One region of the Pseudomonas sp. GW823-FHT03E05 genome, then DNA from elsewhere that is predicted to be linked to it. Evidence: riboswitches for the same ligand, from Rfam matches in the RefSeq annotation. Region 1 holds a riboswitch; each other region holds the start of a gene.
The links. A riboswitch is a leader RNA that binds a small molecule or an ion and turns the genes downstream of it on or off. The one in region 1 is predicted to bind cobalamin.

Region 1 (2,194 bases):
GCAGGTTGTAGTTCTTGTCCCGCAGGCTGTCGCGGTATTGGCCGGCAATCAGCGGCGTGCCGAAATAGCTGGCGGGTTCGCTTTCACCGCGTTCATGGGCCAGGGTGAAACCGAGGTCGTCGGTGGCTTGCCAGCGTAACGCCGCGCTGAGTGCCAGGCTGCGTGACTGGCCCTGGTCGACCCAGCCATTGCTCTGTTGCTGGTTCAGGGTCAGGCGGTAGCTCAGGGTATCGGTCAGCGAGCCGCCGCTGTCCAGGCCCAGTTGCTGGCGATCATGGGAGCCATAGCCCAGGCGCAGGTGGTTGTGGATCTCACCGTCGAAGGGCTTCTTGGCAATCACGTTGATCACCGCGCCGGTGGCGCCTTCCCCGTACAGCACCGAGGCCGGGCCGCGGATCACGTCGATGCGTTCGACCATCCACGGGTCCACCGGGAAGGTCTGGCTGCCGGCGCCGGTGTACAGGCGCGCGCCGTCGAACAGGGTCATCACCGAGGAGTGCCCGGTAAAGCCGCGGGCCGACAGTGCGGTATTGCCGTTGCCCGGGGTGGCGATGCTGGTGATGCCGGGGGAGCGGGTGACGGCATCCTGCACCGTGAGGTTGTTGCGGTTGCTGATGGCGTCGTTGCCCAGGCTGCTGGTGCTGGCCGGAGTCTCCAGGGCCGTGAGGTTCAGCCGCGAGCCGGCGGGCAGGGGCGTGTCCAGAGAGGTTTGCGGGGCGCTGGAGACTCCGCTCACTTGGGTCTCGGGCAAGACCAGGGAGGTTTTCTGTTCAGCCAAGGCCAGCGCCGGGTAGGCCATGCAAGGCAGGAGGGTGAAACACAGCCAGGGGCTCGCCAGGTGTTGCAGCAAGGAGGTGCGGGACATGCGATTCCTACTACTTGTAAGGAATGAATGAATCCCGGAGGGAACAACGCATAGGGAATCGCGGGCAGCCGCGCCCACGAAAACCGGACTGCGCCCGCCCACCGCGGGGTTGTCAAACGAAGTTGCAGGCCGGTCTCCGGGCTTGCGAGGGTCATGAGGCATTCACCTTCCCATGCCTTGGCACAGTGGTCTGTCGAATGCTTCGCTCGCTTACCGTTGCGGGGGCAGCGCCGGACTGATCATCGAAATGACGCACCGGCTTCCCGTTTAACCCCATGCACGGCGGCATGGGACACCTGAAACTGGCGCGCATATGAGCACTGCCGAGCCCTTGCGTCAATGGCATGTGGCCAGCTACGGCGGCGGTTTCAGCGCTTTATACCAGGCAAGTCAATATATTGACCTATTTTTCCTGGCGCTTAAATAATCGACAAATATCGACACATTATTGACGATTATACTTTTCTGACCCAGTATGTCGGCGCTGAGCGATTGATTATCTTGAGTTTTTTTGACGCCAAAGCGCTGAACTCTGCTCCGAAAATAGGCGAAACAGCCTATGGCGCAGAGCAGCCACTAAAAACATGACGGCCAGGATGGCAAGTAGCCAGGGCTGATCCGTTGGCTGTGCTAGCTTCAGACGGCGTAGCCGCGATATTTCTCTTTGGAATGATCTATGTCTGCCGAACGGATACTGGTTACTGGGGGCGCTGGTTTTATCGGTTCTCACCTCGTGGATGCACTGCTGGCCAAGGGTTATGCGGTGCGGGTTCTGGACGACCTTTCCACGGGCAAGGTCGGCAATCTGCCCATGGGCGATGCTGGCCTGGAACTGCTGGTGGGGGATGCCGCCGATGCGGTACTCCTGGCGGATGCCGTTCAGGGCTGCGATGCCGTGGTGCATCTGGCTGCTGTGGCGTCGGTCCAGGCTTCGGTCGAAGACCCGGTGGCCACCCACCAGAGCAATTTCATCGCCACCCTGCGCCTGTGCGAGGCGATGACCGCGGCCGGTATCCGCCGCGTGGTGTTCGCCTCCAGTGCGGCGGTCTATGGCAATAACGGCGAGGGCACGCCGATTGCCGAAGACACCCCTAAATCTCCCCTCACGCCCTACGCGGCGGACAAGCTCGCCAGCGAGTACTACCTGGACTTCTACTGCCGCCAGCATGGGCTGGAACCGGTGATCCTGCGCTTTTTCAATATCTTCGGCCCGCGCCAGGACCCTTCATCGCCGTATTCCGGGGTGATCAGCATTTTCAGCGAGCGGGCCAAGGCCGGGCGGCCCATCACCCTGTTCGGCGATGGCGGGCAGACCCGCGACTTCGTCTA
Region 2 (2,194 bases), on a different contig from region 1:
CTGGGTCAGGTTCAGGCTGTTGACCCTTGGCCAGCGCTGGGTGGCGTGGATGTAGGCGCGCTCTTCCTTGGTGGCCAGGTACAGGTCGGTGCGGGCGTTGCGCGCACCTTCTTCCTGCTGTTTCCTGCTGGGGCTGTGTTCCAGGCTGACCATCTCGGCCATCCAGGCCGCCGCGCTGAGCAGCCCGAGATTGGCCTGCTCGTCGAACCAGTAGGGCGTTTCGTTATCGCCGCGAACCGCGTTGTAGCGATCGATGCAATCGAACCAGCGTTCCAGCATCGGGCGCAGGAATTCCAGCTTCGGATTGCTGATGATCATGCCTTGCATCGAACTTACCCCTTATTGTTGTGTGGTTGGCGCCTGGGGCGCTGAAAAGTGGCTATTTGATATCATTGCTCTGAGTGTGGCACAAGATTGGCGCCAGTTTATTGATGCAGTGCAGTTTTGTGCCGGGGGCGACGGCCGGCTTTAATTGACGCTCCACCCCCAACCCTCTAACCTTCGCGACTTGTTTCAGGTGCTCTGTGGCCGGTGGCCGACAGAGTGAAACAGGGAAGCCGGTCAGGGTCTGTTCCAATGATGGAGCCGACGACGATTCCGGCGCTGCCCCCGCAACGGTAGATGAGTCAAGACTGCGCCTGACGCCACTGTGTCAATGACACGGGAAGGCGCGCAGTCCGGCAGCCATGCCGCTCATGAGCCCGGAGACCGGCCTGATCCATCCAACGGCATCACGGTGGGCGATGCCAGGCTAGCGCCGTCTGTTCCTTTTCCCTGCCCCCCGTTCCCCAGCCCCAACGGAGAGCTGCCCCATGAGTGAATCCCCCGATCGTGACGAGCGCCATCTGGCGCGCATGTTGCGCAAAAAAGCCGTGATCGATGAACGCATTGCCAACTCGCCCAACGAATGCGGCCTGCTGCTGGTATTGACCGGCAACGGCAAGGGCAAGAGCAGCTCGGCCTTCGGCATGCTGGCGCGGTCCATGGGCCACGGCATGCAGTGTGGCGTGGTGCAGTTCATCAAGGGGCGTAACAGCACCGGCGAAGAACTGTTCTTCCGGCGTTTCCCCGAGCAGGTGCGCTTTCACGTGATGGGCGAAGGCTTTACCTGGGAAACCCAGGATCGCCAGCGCGATATTGCTGCTGCTGAAGCCGCCTGGGCGGTTTCCAGGGAGTTGCTGAGCAACCCGGATATTGGCCTGGTGGTGCTCGACGAGCTGAACATTGCCCTCAAGCACGGCTACCTGGACCTGGATCAGGTGCTCAGTGACCTGCAGGCACGTCCGCCCATGCAGCATGTGGTAGTGACCGGTCGCGGCGCCAAGCCGGAGATGATCGAGCTGGCCGATACCGTGACCGAGATGGGCATGGTCAAGCACGCCTTCCAGGCCGGGATCAAGGCGCAGAAAGGTGTCGAGCTGTGAGCGTGAATTCATGACTGATGTTCGTCATTGCCCGGCAGTGTTGATCGCCGCACCGGCTTCCGGCCAGGGCAAGACCACGGTGACCGCGGCCCTGGCCCGCTTGCACCGCAACCGGGGGCGCAAGGTTCGGGTCTTCAAGTGCGGCCCGGATTTCCTCGACCCGATGATTCTTGAGCGCGCCAGTGGTGCCGCGGTGTACCAGTTGGACATGTGGATGGTGGGCGAGCAGGAAAGCCGCCGTCTGCTCTGGGAGGCGGCGGGAGAGGCCGACCTGATTCTGATCGAAGGGGTCATGGGCCTGTTCGATGGCACCCCTTCCAGCGCCGATCTGGCGCGGCATTTCGGCGTGCCGGTGCTGGGGGTGATCGATGGCACCGCCATGGCCCAGACCTTCGGCGCCCTGGCTCTGGGCCTGGCGCGCTACCAGCCGGACCTGCCGTTTGCCGGGGTGCTGGCCAACCGGGTTGGTACCCTGCGCCATGCGCAGTTGCTGGAAGGCAGCCTGACGGAAGGCTTGCGCTGGTATGGCGCCTTGTCCCGGGAAACCGATATCGAGCTGCCCAGCCGCCATCTGGGGCTGGTGCAGGCCAGCGAGCTGAATGATCTGGACCTGCGCCTGGATGCCGCCGCCGAGGCCCTGGCCAGCAGTTGCCAGGTGGAACTGCCGCCAGCGGTGAGTTTTGCTGCACCCACGCCGGTGGCTTGCACGCCACTGCTCAAGGGCGTGCGGATTGCCGTGGCGCGGGACGAGGCGTTTGCCTTCACCTATG
Region 3 (2,194 bases), 800 kb from region 1:
AGGCGGCGAAGGTGCCGGCGGCCACGGCCGGGCTGTCGACCACGGTGATCACCGCATCGACGGTGCAGGCACTGCGGATTTCCGGCCACTGGAAGGCCTGGACCAGAGGCTTGGGCAGCGCCAGGCCGGAGGTCTCGATGAGGATGTGGTCCAGGTCGCCACGGCGCGCCACCAGTTCGCGCATCACCGGGAAGAACTCCTCCTGCACGGTGCAGCACAGGCAACCGTTGGCCAGCTCGTAGACTCGGCCGCTGGCCTCTTCCTCGGTGCAGCCGATGGCGCATTGCTTGAGAATTTCGCCGTCGATGCCCAGCTCGCCGAATTCGTTGACGATCACCGCAATGCGCCGGCCCTGGGCATTGTCCAGCATGTGCCGCAACAGGGTGGTTTTGCCCGAGCCGAGGAAGCCGGTGACGATGGTGACGGGAAGTTTGGCCAGTGTTTTCATCGGATGCCCTTTGGCAAAAGGAGGCGGGCAAACGGGACGAGAACCGCAACGCCGGGCGCGCGGAGATTTCGCCACCGGATCACCCCGCCCGGTTGTAGTGAGAATCTTGGATCGAGGCAGGTCTCCTGGCTGAGGGCTTGCCAGTCGTCGGACCGGCGATTGCTGCGCCTTCCCACCGGCGTCGTCGACACCCATGCAGTGGCCTTGCAGCAATCGAACCCTTCACAGTTGCGGGGGCAGCCGCGGCATCGACCGCGTTCCCTTCTTAGCTTCGACCCATGGCCGAAGAACCTCGAAAGCGCAAGGCTACGCAGAGCCAGGGGGACGGTCAATCGACAATGCGCCCGTAGCAGCCGGCTTGCCGGCGAAAGGGCCATTGAACCTTGCACGAGCGCGGCGCACACCTGCGCAGCGGTCACGGCAATTGACGCCCCTGCCCCGCCCATGATCTCCTACACACCTTGTTACGGGTGCCCTTTACAGGGTGAAACGGGAAACCGGTGAATCACGTGCTTAACTAAAAAGCCGTGGCCAGTCCGGTGCTGCCCCCGCAACGGTAAGCGAGCGAAGTGTCAGATCCACTGTGCCAAGGCATGGGAAGGCGACACTTGCCGGCACGGCATGACACAGCCCTGCCCCTCGCAAGCCCGGAGACCGGCCCGCAACACTTACATAACAACCCGCGGTGGGCGGGCGCTGTTGCAAACCCTGCGTGGCCATCACGCGGGGTTTTCCTGCGCCTCTACCCCGCTGACACTCCAGAGGGAAGCGCCATGTCGATCATCAGCAGCACCAGCCACTCCGCCAGCACGACCTCCACCCTGAGCCAGCGCCTGGTGGCCGCCATCGGCGCCTCGATCCTCGGCGCGTGCCTGGTGTACTTCGCCGGCTTCTCCCACATCGAGGCGGTGCACAACGCGGCTCACGACACCCGCCACAGCGCCGCCTTCCCTTGCCATTGAGACCTGCCGACATGATCAAGCGTATCGCGCAAACCGCAGGTTTCACCGGCCTCTTGGCCGCCCTGCTGCTGACCCTGCTGCAAAGCTTCTGGGTCGCCCCGTTGATCCTGCAGGCGGAAACCTATGAAAAGGCCCCCGCGGCCGAAGTCCATGAGCACGCCGAAGGCGCCATGGCCGTCCACAGCCACGATGCCGAAGCCTGGGAGCCGGAAGACGGCTGGCAGCGCGTGCTGTCCACCACCGGAGGCAACCTGGTGGTGGCCGTGGGCTTCGCCCTGATGCTGGCCGGCCTCTACACCCTGCGCGCGCCGAACCGCACGTCCCAGGGCCTGCTCTGGGGCCTGGCCGGCTATGCCACCTTCTGCCTGGCGCCGACCCTGGGCCTGCCGCCGGAACTGCCGGGCACCGCCGCAGCCGACCTGGCACAGCGGCAGATCTGGTGGGTCGGCACCGCCGCCTCCACCGCTGTGGGCATTGCCCTGATCGTGTTCGCCCGCAACTGGCTGCTGAAGGTCCTGGGCGCGGCCATCATCGCCGTACCCCACGTGATCGGCGCGCCGCAGCCGGAAGTGCATTCGATGCTGGCCCCGGAAGAACTGGAAGCGCAATTCAAGATCGCCTCGCAGCTGACCAATGCGGCCTTCTGGCTGGCCCTCGGGCTGATCAGCGCCTGGTTGTTCCGGCGCAAGAGCGCGGGCCAGTACTCGGCATGATCGAAGTGAGCGCAGCGCCGACCCTGGTGGTCGGCCTGGGCTGCCAGAAAGGCTGCCCGGTGACCACGCTG

Region 2: it holds a riboswitch for cobalamin, as region 1 does, so the genes downstream of both, cobO (cob(I)yrinic acid a,c-diamide adenosyltransferase) here and AC1RCO_RS05815 (TonB-dependent receptor) in region 1, are expected to answer to the same signal.
Region 3: it holds a riboswitch for cobalamin, as region 1 does, so the genes downstream of both, AC1RCO_RS02430 (CbtB domain-containing protein) here and AC1RCO_RS05815 (TonB-dependent receptor) in region 1, are expected to answer to the same signal.

What each region holds. Positions count from the first base shown of each region.
Region 1 is NZ_JBXAJB010000001.1:1,314,875-1,317,068, reverse strand. It holds gene AC1RCO_RS05815 (TonB-dependent receptor) at 1-865, opposite strand, end outside; cobalamin riboswitch at 976-1,180, opposite strand; gene AC1RCO_RS05810 (NAD-dependent epimerase/dehydratase family protein) at 1,542-2,194, shown strand, end outside.
Region 2 is NZ_JBXAJB010000004.1:26,658-28,851, reverse strand. It holds gene AC1RCO_RS16910 (hypothetical protein) at 1-327, opposite strand, end outside; cobalamin riboswitch at 499-731, shown strand; gene cobO (cob(I)yrinic acid a,c-diamide adenosyltransferase) at 813-1,424, shown strand; gene AC1RCO_RS16900 (cobyrinic acid a,c-diamide synthase CobB) at 1,435-2,194, shown strand, end outside.
Region 3 is NZ_JBXAJB010000001.1:519,624-521,817, reverse strand. It holds gene cobW (cobalamin biosynthesis protein CobW) at 1-448, opposite strand, end outside; cobalamin riboswitch at 547-758, opposite strand; cobalamin riboswitch at 900-1,125, shown strand; gene AC1RCO_RS02430 (CbtB domain-containing protein) at 1,222-1,410, shown strand; gene AC1RCO_RS02425 (CbtA family protein) at 1,422-2,123, shown strand; gene AC1RCO_RS02420 (cobalamin biosynthesis protein) at 2,120-2,194, shown strand, end outside.